Regions from separate parts of the Proteus sp. GOKU genome, predicted to be linked through region 1. Evidence: predicted binding sites of a transcription regulator. Region 1 holds the regulator's gene; the other holds the start of a gene.
What was found. Region 1 encodes PurR, which represses purine synthesis genes. Its sites were predicted from a motif close to CANGCAAACGTTTGCNTG; they were not measured.
Positions count from the first base shown of each region.

Region 2: purE (5-(carboxyamino)imidazole ribonucleotide mutase) is a predicted target of PurR. The motif match lies at 2,302-2,319, and genes of this name have one in related genera.

Region 1 covers NZ_CP034105.1:1,750,239-1,758,387, reverse strand. Annotated here, with positions in the region: gene EHE21_RS08175 (hypothetical protein) at 1-306, opposite strand, end outside; gene EHE21_RS08170 (hypothetical protein) at 387-746, opposite strand; gene EHE21_RS08165 (hypothetical protein) at 776-1,300, opposite strand; gene sodB (superoxide dismutase [Fe]) at 1,689-2,267, shown strand; gene EHE21_RS19045 (YnhF family membrane protein) at 2,405-2,488, opposite strand; gene purR (HTH-type transcriptional repressor PurR) at 2,757-3,782, shown strand; gene punR (DNA-binding transcriptional activator PunR) at 3,809-4,711, opposite strand; gene punC (purine nucleoside transporter PunC) at 4,830-6,047, shown strand; gene cfa (cyclopropane fatty acyl phospholipid synthase) at 6,353-7,507, shown strand; gene EHE21_RS08130 (riboflavin synthase subunit alpha) at 7,596-8,149, opposite strand, start outside.
Region 2 covers NZ_CP034105.1:3,150,440-3,158,588, forward strand. Annotated here, with positions in the region: gene cysS (cysteine--tRNA ligase) at 1-605, opposite strand, end outside; gene ppiB (peptidylprolyl isomerase B) at 1,030-1,524, shown strand; gene EHE21_RS14545 (UDP-2,3-diacylglucosamine diphosphatase) at 1,537-2,259, shown strand; gene purE (5-(carboxyamino)imidazole ribonucleotide mutase) at 2,394-2,915, shown strand; gene purK (5-(carboxyamino)imidazole ribonucleotide synthase) at 2,912-3,979, shown strand; gene EHE21_RS14560 (CynX/NimT family MFS transporter) at 4,103-5,362, shown strand; gene EHE21_RS14565 (mechanosensitive ion channel family protein) at 5,430-6,455, shown strand; gene EHE21_RS14570 (ornithine decarboxylase) at 6,633-8,149, shown strand, end outside.

The DNA of each region.
Region 1 (8,149 bases):
CCACTCCCCATCTTTATTTTTCACCATTAATGTCACAGTAACCCATTCTGGGTTTTCCACAATATAATATGGTGCTAAACCAGAAAATACGCCAATTTCAACCTGTTGATCATAATATTGATTAACAATAGCTTCCGGCATATAGATTTTTTCTTGCGATTCTGACGGTGTAAATAAAATGCTGGTACTACATGCAATGCCATAGAACATGCTACAACCATTTAGCACACTACAAAAAATAAGCAGGAATAGGCTCTGAACTAAGCTTTTTATAGAAAAATACTTGAAAATAATACTTCCGTGCATGCTTTTATCACTCCCTTGAAAAAACTTAAACTATTGTCGGCAAATTTAAGTCAACCCTTATATCATCTCAAATATCATTTTTATTGTTTAGCATTAAATACCGTTCCTTGCTGCCAATCAAGGACTGAGATCCCCATTTTATTTGCTAATTTAATAACTACAGGAAGAGCTTCATCTACTTTAGAATAAACAAAACCAATAACTGGGATTTTAGTCATAAAGTTATTAATTAAAGGCCCGTCACACCACACACTATCATCTATTTCATCATCAGGTAATTCGCAAAGGCACGGATATAGATGAGAAATTTCTTGATAAAAACGCAACATTAATGGGCTTAATTCCTGAATATCTTCATCTTCATATTTTTCGAAGTATTCACACGCTTTTTCAAAATCATTCGGAATAGGAAAATCAAATAGTGCAATATTATAACTCATTTTAACTCCTACACTCTTTTTGCGTAAATTCAATCTAAAATATCGCTACTACGATAAATGTATAAATAATAAGGCTTATGTGAGTACATTATTTCTATATTCCCTTCTTTAGCCTCAATATTTTCTAATTCAGAAAATACAAATATTTTATTCTCACTTAATGACTCATATTCAATTATCTCTAACTCCTTACAGTTATTTACCTCAGCTAACAATGCTTTTTTATCTTTAACTAAAGGATAAATATTTTTCATTTTCTGAGCTAAAAGATTACAGACCGAATCAATATCATCGCCACCAAAATAGGATAGATTTACACCAATTAACTTACCTTTATAAAATTTTAATGCATTTCTATCAGAATCTTTCTCAAACGGAGGCTCATTATTAAAAAAACAAGTGATAAGATCTTTCTCTGTTTCACACACACCATTCTTTATAAAAGGAATATCATCAATTGATCTTCCAAAATCTAATTTCAAAGGTTCATTACTTTTAAATCCAAACCCAGATAAAAATATTATCATGCCAATAGCTATAAATATTTTTTTCATATTTGTACATTCCTTTGAGAATAAATTTGTTACGATGTATCAATTGTAGTCTCTTACCCCAATCCATCCATACTAGGTGACGCGATTAAATCATATTAATAGAATAAAATTTATACTCTCTACCTTTTTTACTTATCTCATTACAAATACGCTTTTGTCACTTTACGTGCAGGCAAGAGGGATATACTCTTATGAGTATAATTAATCTATATGGCTTATAACTATAGATAAAAGATATTTAGCTGTTATTTCAGCAGATTTTTGTTAAAATAATTAGCAAAATAGTAACAACTTAGTGATTCATTTGCCTCATTCTATCAATTCAAATGATTTTGATTGAATGATTTCAGGCACAAAACCCGAAATAGATAGTTTAAAGGAGTACGCAATGTCTTTCGAATTACCAAAATTACCTTATGCGTTAGATGCTCTTGAGCCACACATCTCTAAAGAAACTTTAGAATATCACTACGGCAAACACCACCAAACCTATGTAACCAATTTAAACAATCTGGTTAAAGGTACTGATTTAGAAAGCAAATCTTTAGAAGAAATCATCAAATCTACTGACGGCGGTATCTTTAATAATGCTGCTCAAGTATGGAACCACACTTTCTACTGGAACTGCTTAGCACCCAATGCAGGTGGCGCACCAACAGGTAAAGTTGCTGATGCTATCAACAAAGCATTTGGCTCTTTTGAAGAGTTCAAAAAGCAATTTAATGATGCAGCAGCTAAAAACTTCGGTTCAGGTTGGACTTGGTTAGTGAAAAAAGCTGACGGTTCAGTTGCAATTGTTAACACCTCTAATGCTGCAACTCCAGTTTCAGGTGCAGACAAACCACTGTTAACAGTAGACGTATGGGAACATGCTTACTACATCGACTACCGTAATGCGCGCGTTAAATATTTAGAAGAGTTCTGGGCACTGGTTAACTGGTCATTTGTTGAAGCTAACCTTGCTTAATTGAGCTTGATAATCAAAGGTGAGTGATTGAGATTCATTTTTGGTGACAAAATAACAAAGGGCCTTGAGCCCTTTGTTATATTCAGATATTCGATAATCTATTATTTAAATTGATCGGATATTCTATAAAGCAGTGATTAGAACATCATAGTAGAAAATAAAACGATCATAACAAGCGCTGCTACTGCTGTACTCAAACCAAATTTCAGATCCGTATCCATCTATTTCTCCCTCAAAATGATTATAATACACATTTTTAACCATAACCTTGTCATGGTTAATTATTATCACATATCAAAATTTGCTAAAATAGCGACCAGTGCACAATTTATAACATTGATTAATACTTTCACTTTTGAGCTAGATCATACAAAATTCACAGCTAATCGCTAAATTATTGCCAGTGTTTGCCCTATGTATGACTATACTGGCAGTTAAACCATAAAATTAGATAAAAGAGACCAATGAAGGTCAGGAGTTTTCCACACCATGGCAACAATAAAAGACGTGGCAAAACGCGCAGGCGTATCAACCACGACTGTTTCTCATGTGATCAACAAAACACGTTTTGTTGCTGAGAACACACGGGCAGCAGTTTGGGCCGCTATAAAAGAATTAAATTATTCGCCTAGTGCCGTTGCGCGTAGTTTAAAAGTCAATCACACCAAATCTATTGGCCTGTTAGCCACGTCCAGTGAAGCTCCTTACTTTGCTGAAGTGATTGAAGCTGTTGAAAATAGTTGTTACAGCAAAGGCTACACACTGATTTTATGTAATTCACATAATAACCTCGATAAACAAAAAGCCTATTTAGCGATGCTGGCACAAAAACGTGTTGATGGATTATTAGTCATGTGTTCTGAATATCCCGATCACCTTCTTACTCTTTTAGAGGGCTATCGTAATATTCCAATGGTTGTCATGGATTGGGGCAAAGCGCGTGGTGACTTTACAGATACCATTATCGATAACGCTTTCCATGGTGGTTATATTGCAGGTCGTTACCTTATTGAGCGAGGCCATCGTGATATTGGTATTATCCCTGGTCCATTAGAACGAAATACAGGTGGTGGTCGCTTACAAGGTTTCTTAAAAGCCATGGAAGAAGCCAAAATCACAGTTAAAGACGAATGGATTGTACAAGGCGACTTCGAGCCAGAATCTGGCTATAAAGCCATGTACCAAATGCTAAACCAAAAACATCGCCCGACGGCTGTCTTTTGTGGTGGTGATGTGATGGCGATGGGCGCAATTTGTGCTGCAGATGAACTTGGCCTGCGTGTTCCTTTAGATATTTCTATTGTTGGCTATGACAATATTCGTAATGCACGTTATTTTACGCCTGCACTCACAACCGTTCACCAGCCAAAAGAACGTCTAGGTCAAATGGCATTATCGATGCTGCTTGATCGTATCGTCAATAAACGCGAAGACGCCCAAACAATCGAAGTTCATCCACGATTAGTTGAGCGCCGTTCAGTTGCTGACGGTCCTTTTATCGACTACCGTCGCTAATTCATATTTATTTAGCTATCTGATTTCTAGCGAAGCCATTCCTCATTTAAGGTTTGGCTATCTCCAAGATAATCTAACAACCATGTCAAAGCGGGCGATTCACTTTTATCGACCCACGTCAGGCAGCATGGGCTGTCTGGCAATGGTTGTGCCAGTTGTAAAGTCACCAGCTTACCTTGTTCAATTAAAGGTTCAGCACGGTGCCAAGGCACCATTCCAACGCATAATCCCGCTAACAAACATTCAAGCCCCATATCCCATGTCGGAACAACCATTCTGCGCTGATTATTTAGCGCCCAAGTGTCACGCTTTGGTAAACTGCGTGAGGTATCCTCTAAACATAAACTTGGATAAGGCCGCATTTCATCATCCGTTAATGGATGTTGTGCTTTCGCTAAAGGGTGATCAACATGGCAAACACAGCGCCAAGGCATAAATCCCATATCTCTAAAGCTATAACGTTCACCTATTGGTGAGGCTCTTGTTGCACCAATGGCTAAATCAACACGACCATTAACTAAGGAGTCCCATACGCCATTAAACACCTCAGGGTAGACATACAGTTCTATATCCGGAAAATGGCGGTAGAAATCGAGAATAAGTTGTTGTGTTCTTTCAGGTTTAACAATGCCATCAACTGCTATACTAAATTGACCGCGCCATCCATTAGAAACTTGTTGACAAAGATGTCGAGTGTCATTCATTTTTTTGATAACAGATCGTGCTTCTTTGATGAAAATTTTACCTGCGTCGGTTAATTCTACATCACGATGACGACGCTCAAACAAAGGAACGGCAAGCCATTCCTCTAATTGCCGAACTGTGTAACTAACGGCGGATGGCACTCTGTGCAATTCTTGAGCAGCCGAGCTAAAACTTCCTGTTCTTGCGACTGCATCAACAACTTCTAAAGAGTATTCTGACCACATAGAGTTTATTCCTTTGAAAATTTTTCACAGCATTAACCAAATATTCCCGTTTCACAAGTAAAATAGGTCTTAGTTACAATACATAAAATGTTCTACATCACATAGCATAGAAAATAAAATGAATTCTAAAACATCCACACAATCAAAAACACCTATGAGCTTTATGGTGTACCTAGCGGGTTTGAGTATGCTAGGTTACTTAGCTATTGATATGTACTTACCTGCATTTGGTATGATGCAGCGTGAACTCTCTATCAGCGAAGGTGCTATTAGTAATAGCTTAAGTATCTTTTTATTTGGTTTTGCTGTTGCTCAGTTACTTTGGGGACCACTTTCTGACAAAGTAGGTCGTAAACCTATTCTTCTTATTGGTTTAAGCCTTTTCTCTTTAGGCTGCCTTGGTATGCTGTGGGTTGAAAGTGCAACTGGCTTACTTGCTATGCGCTTCCTACAAGCTTTCGGCGTCTGCTCTGCTGCTGTTATTTGGCAAGCTCTTGTCATCGACCGTTTTGATGAATCTCGCGCTCAACACGTTTTTGCTTTAATTATGCCACTGGTTGCATTATCACCAGCACTTGCGCCTTTAATCGGTGCATCGTTATTAGATCACGGTGGCTGGCGTATGATTTTTATGCTGTTAATGGCCGTAACGTTAGTTCTCATGTTACCGACATTAATGCTAAAAAACATTAAACAAAAATCAGTTACAGATGCAAACCAATCTTCTGCGTCATTTATGACTTTATTAAAATCCCCTCTCTATACAGGTAACGTATTAGTTTACGCTTCTTGTAGTGCAGGTTTCTTTGCTTGGTTAGCTGGCTCACCAATCATTCTTGAAAAGATGGGCTACTCTCCTCAGGATATCGGTTTAAGTTATATTCCACAAACTATTGCATTTATGGTGGGTGGTTATGGTTGTCGTATTTTACTGTCAAAAATGACAGGTAAAACACTGCTGCCACTGTTATTAATTGGTTATGCTGTCAGTATGACTGCGTTATACCTTGTTGCTAAATTTACTGAACCAACATTAACAACTATTTTAATTCCGTTCTGTATTATGGCTGCAATGAATGGTGCTTCTTATCCAATCGCAGTATCTAATGCTTTATCCGCTTATCCTGAAATCAGTGGTAAAGCTGCTGCGTTACAAAATGCGCTTCAACTAGGTCTTTGCAGCTTAGCAAGTTTTATTGTCTCTGCATTTATCAGCCAACAACCTTTGATTAACACCACGGCAATTATGGCGTTAACAGCAATCCCAATGGCAGTTGGTTACTTTATTCAGCGTAATAAATCTGTTACCAAACACACAGTTCAAACCGCAGAATAATCGCGCTCCTTCTTTTAAGAATCATCTTAAAAAGGCCATTTTATAAAAAATGGCCTTTTTCTTTTCTAGAGAAAAACATTCTACATCTCTATACTTACCTATACGCTGTAATAGCGTTTTATTTATTTTTCTTTCGGATTTTGAGACATTAAACAGATTATTCGCTGATTATGTCAGATTAGTTGTCTTATTAATTCTATTCGTTCAATTCAGACTGAACACAATACCATTTTAATACTGTCAATCTGCACACATCCTTTCTTAGCTTTATGTCTCAAAACCCGCTTAGTTTACGCGGAGAGTATATGAGTACATCTTGTGTAGAAGAAGGCCGAAAGACCTCCAACGATCCTTATAAAAAGATCGCAATAGAACTGTTAGCTCATGCTGATATTCGAGTTAATGGCTCAGAACCTTATGATATTCAGGTTCATAATCAAAATTTTTATAAAAGAGTATTACAGCAAGGCTCATTAGGTCTCGGCGAAAGTTATATGGATGGTTGGTGGGATTGTGAACGATTAGATATATTCTTTCATAAAGTTTTACGTGCTGGTCTTGAAAATAAGCTCCCACAAAACCTACGCGATATTTTCAAGATTGCGACAGCCCGCCTTTTTAATCTGCAAACACAAAAACGTGCATGGATGGTAGGTAAAGAGCATTACGACCTTGGTAATGATCTATTTACTGCCATGCTTGATCCTAATATGCAATATTCCTGTGGTTACTGGAAAAATGCAGATAATTTAACTCAAGCTCAAGAACATAAATTAGATTTAATTTGCCGAAAATTAGATTTAAAACCGGGGATGACCTTATTAGACATCGGCTGTGGTTGGGGTGGACTTGCAGGCTATGCAGCCAAACATTTTGGCGTTTCTGTAACGGGAGTCACTATTTCTGTTGAACAGCAAAAACTTGCACAAGCTCGATGCCAAGGACTTGATGTTAATATTATTTTAGAAGACTATCGTGATTTACATGAAAAGTTTGATCGCATAGTTTCAGTAGGTATGTTTGAGCATGTAGGACCTAAAAATTATGCCACTTATTTTGATGTGGTTCGTCGTAATTTAAAGGAAGATGGTCTGTTTTTATTGCACACCATAGGTTCTAACCGCGACAAAGTAAATGTAGATAGCTGGATAAGCAAATATATCTTTCCTAATGGATGTTTACCGTCTATTCAAAAAATTGCTCATGCAATGGACAGTAAATTTGTAATGGAAGATTGGCATAACTTTGGCGCTGATTACGATAAAACACTAATGGCATGGTATCAGCGTTTTTTAGCCTATTGGCCAGATATTGAATCTAATTACACACCACGCTTTAAACGTATGTTTAGTTATTATCTTAATGCCTGTGCGGGTGCATTTCGTGCCAGAGATATTCAGTTATGGCAAATTGTCCTAAGCCCTAAAGGTCATATTGGCGGTTTACAAATCCCTCGCTAATTATTCTTTTTATAAAAAGAGAAAAGCCAGTTTGATTGATAAACTGGCTTTTTCTTTGATTATCTTTTAAGAGCAACAACATTAATTATTAATTATGTGAAGCTTGTTCTTCATTTTCATTTTGTTGTGCTGCTAATAAAGCTTGTTGCTGTGCTTGTTGCGCCATAACGCGCTCTACTGTATCGACAATCGCTTGAGTTTGAGGATCAAGTTCAATATTGACTTTATCACCAAGGCGTTTGCGACCTAATGTCGTTCTATCGCGCGTTTCAGGAATTAAATGGACACAAAAACGGTTATTAACCACATCGCCCACAGTTAGGCTTATTCCATCAATACCAATAAAACCTTTGTGTAAAATGTACTTCATTAATGCTTTATCAAAGATACGAAACCAAATTTGTAAATTATTTTCTGATGTTATAATTTTGGCAACTTCGGCAGTTGTGACAATATGACCAGACATCACATGCCCGCCTATTTCATCACCGTATTTAGCCGCACGTTCAATATTCACTTCAGAACCGACTTTTAATTCACCAAGGTTAGTTAAACGTAATGTCTCTTTCACTAGATCAAAGCTAATATGTGTACCTTCAATTTTAGTGACCGTTAAACAGCAACCATTATTTGCAACAGAAG
Region 2 (8,149 bases), 1.4 Mb from region 1:
CGACCTTCTCCCCAAGGAGACTCCCAGCTTGGTTCACCCGGTTTAGACATTTTCCATAAGACGAAATCCATTGGATTACGTTTTACGTTAGCCACTTCAACACGAGCACCGGCTTGTAGTTGCTCTAAATCTTGGCGAGAAAGTAAGCCATAATCAGGATCGGTATCAATCGCAAACATTACATCGCCATTGTCGGCAACGTAAGCATGTCCACGTTTAATTAACGCTTCTGTTAATTCAATAATTTCAGCAATATGGTGTGTTGCACGCGGCTCTGAATCAGGGCGAGCAATATTTAATGCATCAAAATCTTTATGCATTTCAGCTAACATACGAGTCGTTAATTGCTCACATGTTTCATTATTTTCAATCGCACGTTTGATGATTTTATCATCCACATCCGTTACGTTACGAACATAGTTAACATCGTATCCTAAGTAACGCAGATAACGGGTTATGGCGTCAAAAGCCACAAATGTACGTCCATGACCAATATGGCATAAGTCATAAATAGTGATGCCACACACGTACATACCTATTTTTCCTGCATGGATAGGTTTAAATTCTTCTTTTTGGCGAGTGAGAGTATTAAAGATCTTTAGCATCAGTGGACGTTCCCGTTTTCAACTGTACGTGTTTATTACGTTTTTATATAAAAGAAAATAACAACTACTATAGCATGATATTAATAAGGATATTGGATCTTGCAGTCAAAGCAAACGCAAGATTAGAGCTTTTATCTTACTCTGCTTAACGCTTATTTTCACTGTTCAATCGTTGATAGTGAACAATCAAACTTCTATTATTTGGCTAAATTTTGGCGAAAAGTGTTTTTTCTTTCTATTACTGATTTATTTGGCTAAATTTTGGCGAAAAGTGTTTTTTCTTTCTATTACTGATTTATTTGGCAAGAAAAAGTAGAGCGAGAAAAAGATGCATACTGACTAAATTAGGCAACTGTGATATAAAAACGGGACTGTTGTTTATGCCCAAATCTGGGTAAAGCTAAAATTATATTAGGATCTGAATATGGTTACTTTTCATACCAATTACGGCGATATCGTGATTAATACATTTGCAGACAAAGCACCTGCAACCGTAGAAAATTTTTTAGACTACTGTAAAGAAGGATTCTACGATAACACTATTTTCCACCGTGTCATCAATGGTTTTATGATCCAAGGTGGTGGCTTTGAACCAGGTATGAACCAAAAAGCGACCAAAGCACCTGTAAGAAACGAAGCAAACAATGGCCTAGCAAACAACCGTGGTACATTAGCAATGGCTCGTACAAACGATCCTCATTCTGCTACTGCTCAATTCTTTATCAACGTTGCAGACAACGATTTCTTAAACTTCCGTGCTGAAAATGCAAATGGTTGGGGATATTGTGTCTTTGCTGAAGTTGTTGAAGGCATGGACGTTGTTGATAAAATTAAAGCGGTTTCCACTGGTCGTAGCGGTTTCCACCAAGATGTTCCTCGTGAAGATATCGTCATTAAAAGTGTAACGGTTAGCGAATAAGCCTCACTTTTTATGTGTACGCTTTTTATTGCAGACCTGCATTTAAGTGAACATGAACCGGCAATCACTGCCGGTTTTCTTCGCTTTTTAAAAGAACAAGCTATTCATGCAAAAGCACTTTATATCTTAGGTGATTTTTTTGATTTTTGGATAGGTGACGATGATCCTAATCCTTTGCATCAACAAATAGCTCAAGCTCTGATGACGCTAAAAAATGCAGGAGTACCTTGTTATTTTATTCATGGAAACCGTGATTTTTTAATTGGCTCTCGTTTTGCAAAAGAGAGTGGTATCACCTTACTTCCACAAGAAAAAGTGCTCGAAATTGAGAAGCATCGCATCCTAATTTTGCACGGTGATACACTTTGTACAGATGATGAAGCGTATCAACGTTACCGTAAAAAAGTGCATAATAAATTTATTCAGCGCTTATTCTCACTACTGCCTTTATTTATTCGACTGCGTATCGCTGACAAAATGCGTTCGCGTAGCCAGCACGAAAATCAGTATAAGTCTGATGCCATTATGGATGTTAACCCACAGGCTGTGATTGATACTTTTAAGCATTTCAATACAGAATGGATGATCCACGGTCATACTCATCGTCCAGCAATTCACACTGTTAATATTGATGATAAAATACATTATCGTGGTGTATTAGGTGCTTGGCATACTGAAGGTTCTATGTTTAAAGTGACAGCTGAAAAAATAGAACTTATTCATTTCCCCTTCTAAGTTGTTTTGCTTATTTTCTTCATAAAAAGGCTGTTTTTTCTTTACGCAAACGTTTTCCTATGCGTGTTAGCGTGATACTATCATGCTCAGTTTATTAGGCTATATCCGTTTATGCTTACAGGAGCAGTTAAGTAATGTCTTCTCAAGTTGGTCTAAATACCTCTTCCGCTCGTATCGCTATTGTAATGGGCTCTAAAAGCGACTGGGCAACAATGTCTCATGCCGCTGATGTACTAGACGCACTACAACTTCCTTATCATGTTGAGATTGTCTCTGCACACCGTACCCCTGATAAGCTATTTAGCTTTGCAGAACAAGCCAAAAGTAATGGCTTTGATGTCATTATTGCAGGAGCAGGTGGTGCTGCCCATTTACCGGGTATGCTCGCAGCAAAAACGCTCGTCCCAGTATTAGGAGTTCCTGTTCAAAGTGCTGCATTAAGCGGTGTTGATAGCCTTTACTCTATTGTGCAAATGCCGAAAGGTATTCCTGTGGGAACATTAGCGATTGGTAAAGCAGGTGCCGCCAATGCCGCTTTATTAGCCGCTCAAATTTTAGCATTACACTCCCCTACTATTTTTGAAGCACTAACAGCATGGCGTACAGCACAAACTGATGATGTCTTAAATAACCCTGATCCAAGGGAGGCACTATGAAGCCAGTTTGTGTTCTTGGAAATGGTCAATTAGGACGAATGCTAAGACAAGCCGGTGAGCCTTTAGGAATTGCAGTTTACCCAGTCGGATTAGATGCAGAGCCTGAAGCCGTTCCCTATCAAAAAAGTATAATCACAGCTGAAATTGAGCGCTGGCCTGAAACCGCTCTCACCAAAGAATTAGAGCGTCATACTAACTTTGTAAACCGTGATATTTTCCCATTGCTTGCCGATAGATTGCCTCAAAAACAACTTCTTGATGAACTAGGTTTAGCAACAGCACCTTGGCAACCATTAACGTCACCAACACAATGGCCTGATATCTTCGCTCAATTGGGTGACTTTATTATTGTGAAGCGCCGAGTTGGTGGTTATGACGGTCGTGGTCAATGGCGTATTCATCCTGGAGAAGAACAACAGTTACCTGCTGAAATTTATGGTGAATGCATTGTTGAGCAAGGTATTCCCTTTTTAGGTGAAGTTTCATTAGTGGGTGCAAGAGATAGCAATGGAAACTGTGTTTTCTACCCTTTGACTCACAACCTGCATCAAGATGGCATTTTACGCATGAGTGTCGCCTTACCAACACCTGCGTCAAAACTACAACAATCAGCGGAAAAAATGCTGACTGCCATCCTTAATAAGCTCAATTATGTGGGTGTAATGGCGATGGAGTGCTTTATCGTTGGTGATAAATTACTTATTAACGAATTAGCCCCTCGAGTTCATAACAGTGGCCATTGGACACAAAATGGTGCCTCAATTAGCCAGTTTGAGTTACATCTGCGTGCAATTTTAGATTTACCTATGCCAAAACCTGAGGTTTGCCAACCGGCGGTAATGGTTAATTTGATTGGCACTGATGTCAACCCTCAATGGCTTTCATTACCATTAGTTCATTTACATTGGTATGAAAAAGAAGTTCGCCCTGTCCGCAAAGTGGGCCATCTCAATCTTGTACATAGCGATAATCAACCACTGAAAGAGACCCTCAAATCATTAAGCTTGATGCTTGATGATGCCTATCAGTACCCTATCAAATGGGCTTTAGAAAAATTAAGCTAGCAGTCCGACTCATAAAGTTAGAGAATAATAGCCTTTAAACGAACAGACCTTAGATAACAAGGTCTGTTATTCGCTATTTTCTCCTGATTATTCAGGTTACTGCACCCATTTGATGGAGTCAGGATGCAAGCCACGCAACAGATTTTTGGTCCCGTTTATCAGTGGAGTATGCTGATATTATTGGGCTTTGTGTATTTTTTAGCTACCGCAACCACATTTACTTCTTTAGGTGTTGTTCTCCCTAGTATGATAAACGAGCTAGAGTGGAACTGGACTCAAGCAGGCCTCGGCTTTACGTTATTAGGATTAACCTGTGGTCTTGCGAGTTTTTTACCTACATTGCTGATCCGTAAATTAAGCGTTCGTCTTACATTACTTATTGGATTGATTATTTTTGTCAGTGGTTTCTATTTTCTTTATGAAACATACACTATTTCGCGTTATTTTCTCGGTACTGCACTGTTAGGTATTGGATTTACGCTACTGGCTACCGTACCCGGTACTTATGTTATTTCCCGCTTATTTGAAAAACAATCTTTTGCCTTTGGTGTCTATTTTACCATTGGTGGATTAGGTGGTGTTGCTGGACCTTGGATATACTTTTTAGCAACCCATTTATGGCATACATGGCGAATGCACTGGCTTATTTCAGCGATCACACTCACTGTTGTTACTCTTCTCACTATCTTATTTTTACGCGAAGGCACTAAAGAGCAAGAGCACGCCAAAAAAATTAGCCAACTTCAAACCACAAAACGTATCTATCAAACTAAAGAGATTTGGACGGCTCGTCATGCTTTAAGAACATGGCAATTTTATGTTATTGCAGCTACTTACACGGCTTTTTTATGGTGTGGGATCACGGTCAATAGTTTTGCTGTTGCACATATTATTGAAAATGGTTTTGGTGAAACTATTGCTGCAACACTCTTAAGTAGTATGGCTTTTATCAATGCTTTTTCACGCTTAGCGGGTGGAGCTATTGGTGAATGGTTAGAACCTAAAAAATTACTTATCGCAAGTTTAAGCATTATTATCATTGGCTTGCTCGCGCTAAGTATGGCTAATTCTTGGGTTTACCTGATCTTATTTACGGTTTGTGTCGGTATCGGTTATGGCATGACGTTCTTAGCATCAAGTATTTTGCTTGCTAACTATTTTGGTCGCTCTCCTTACCTTGAGCTATTTTCAGTGATGAATTTAATTTCAACACTGGCTTGTTTAGCACCTTTCTTTGCAGGGGCAATCAAAGATATTTCAGGTAGTTTCACACCTGCATTCTTGATTTTAACCATCCCTGTTTTACTGATTTTAGCGGTCACACTGTTTATGAAGCCACCAACCTACCCTAAATTTCAGCATGCAAGTGAACAAGAAAAGTAACCATTAAATAAGCAAGATAGTGAGTTTCGTATTATAAGAACGCATTTTCTAAGGAGACGTTAAGCTGATGAATGATGCATTAATAATAAAATACTCAATAGGTGTTGGCATAGCTTTAGCCTGTTTTGTTGGTTTTGTCGTCGTATCTCTTTTTCATGACAAAAAGAAAAAACGTCGTAGAAATATTATTATTCATATCAGCCAAGCTATCTTGCTTTGTAGTTTAGTGCTTATCTTAAGCCAATATTGTGAAATGGCTGTGGTCGATTTTAATCTCCACTTTATCTCCTTTAGGATGATTAACTTTTTCACCTATGTCGGCATTGCATTAATTTTAATGAGGAAATTTTTCTTACTAATTAATCGGTTAGAAAAAGCTCAAATTAAAAAAGGCAGTGATCCTACTTCTGCTCGTATTATTTCTCGCATATTTAAAATCACTCTATTTGTCATTATCATTTTATTGTTTGGTGAGCATTTTGGTATGAGCTTATCCGGCTTAATGACATTTGGCGGATTAGGTGGTATCGCCATTGGCATGGCAAGTAAAGATGTATTAAGTAATCTTTTCTCTGGCGTCATGCTCTATTTCGATCGCCCTTTTAATATTGGTGATTGGGTACGATCTCCTGATCGTAATATTGAAGGTACTGTAGTCGAAATTGGCTGGCGTATTACCAAAATCATCACATTTGATCATCGACCGCTTTATATTCCCAACTCGATTTTTTCCTCTATTAGTGTGGAAAACCCGGGAAGAATGACTAATCGACGTATTCAAACTGAAATTGGTTTACGTTATGAAGATTCAGATAAAATAGGCGTTATCGTTGAAGATATTCGCACCATGCTGATGCAAAATAACAAAATCGACACGCAACAAACGTTGTTAGTCTATTTTAATCAATTTGCAGACTCTTCACTCAATATCATGGTGTATTGTTTTACCAAAACAACAGTGTGGGCACAGTGGCTTGAAGCGCAGCAAGAAGTCTATTTAAAGATAATTGAGATTGTGCATAAACATGGCGCAGATTTTGCCTTTCCATCTCAAACGGTCTATATCGAAAAACCTTCTCCAATTACCCAATAATAGAAAATGGATAAGTTTATTTTCTCATAGACTTATCCATTCACTCACTTATCAAAGTGGTGGTTTATGCGCTTTAAATGCATAAAATCATCTTATTTGTCTTTTAATTTATTTCAATCACATTCACAACCAAGTATATTGTTCGCCAATTCTTCTATTGATAAAAACGCGAGCATAATGAAAAAAATGAAGTTGGCGTGTCACCCTACTCTTTCACACTATTTTTATTGTGAACGTCCGATTGTTGATATTGTTGATGCAAATTTAACGCAAGTGTCAGCAGTAGTGTTGTCATTGTCAGATATTGAGTCTGGCGAATTAGATCGCATTTATCAAACAGGCTTTCAACTCCCCGTATTTATTGCAGTTAATCTTAATGATGCACTCAGTGCTGAATTGCTTAATCAAGTTTCAGGGATTGTGATCACAGATAAAAATGCGCATCAAAAAAATAGTGCGTTGATTAATGAAGCTGCACAGCAATATGAAAAGAGTCTGACAACACCATTTTTTTCACGCTTAGTGAATTATGTTGCCGAAAAGAACGTTGCTTTTGATTGTCCCGGCCATCAAGGTGGAGAGTTTTTCCGTCGTCATCCCGCAGGCGAACAGTTTTATCAATATTTTGGTGAGAATCTATTTCGCTCTGATCTCTGTAATGCTGATGTTGAAATGGGTGATTTACTTATTCATGAAGGTGCGCCTTATGATGCGCAAACTTTTGCGGCGCAAGTGTTTAATGCCGATAAAACCTATTTTGTTTTAAATGGAACATCCTCTTCTAATAAAGTTGCCTTAAATGCCTTATTGGCACCAAATGATTTAGTGCTATTTGATAGAAATAACCATAAATCCAATCATCATGGCGCGTTAATTCAAGCCGGAGCGACACCTATTTATTTAGAAACTGCTCGTAATCCCTTTGGCTTTATCGGGGGCATAGATGCACATTGCTTTGAAGAGGACTATTTACGCCAACAAATCGCAGAAATTACGCCAGAACGCCAATTCGATAAACGCCCTTTTCGCTTAGCTGTTATTCAACTGGGTACTTACGACGGTACGATTTACAACGCAAGACAAGTTGTCGATAAGATTGGTCATCTTTGTGATTACATTTTATTTGATTCTGCATGGGTTGGTTATGAACAATTCATTCCGATGATGAAACAGTGTTCCCCTTTGTTACTAACGCTTAATAAAGACGATCCTGGTATTCTGGTTACTCAATCAGTTCATAAGCAATTAGCGGGCTTTTCACAAACCTCGCAGATACATAAAAAAGATGCGCACCTTAAAGGGCAATCACGTTATGTTAATCATAAACGTATGAATAATGCTTTTATGATGCATGCGTCCACCAGCCCATTTTATCCCCTTTTTGCAGCTCTTGATGTCAATGCCAAAATGCATTCGGGTAAAAGTGGTGAAGCCATGTGGATGAATTGCGTAAAACAAGGCATCGAAGCTCGTAAATCATTACTAAAGCAGTGCCAGTTTATTAAGCCATTTATTCCTGAGATGGTTGATGGACTTGCTTGGCAAGATCACGACACAGATGAAATCGCTCACGATCAACGTTTTTTCAATTTTATTCCTAATGATAATTGGCACTCATTTGAAGGTTACACCACCAATCAATACTTTGTTGATCCTTGTAAATTAATGCTTACAACGCCGGGGATCGATCCTCA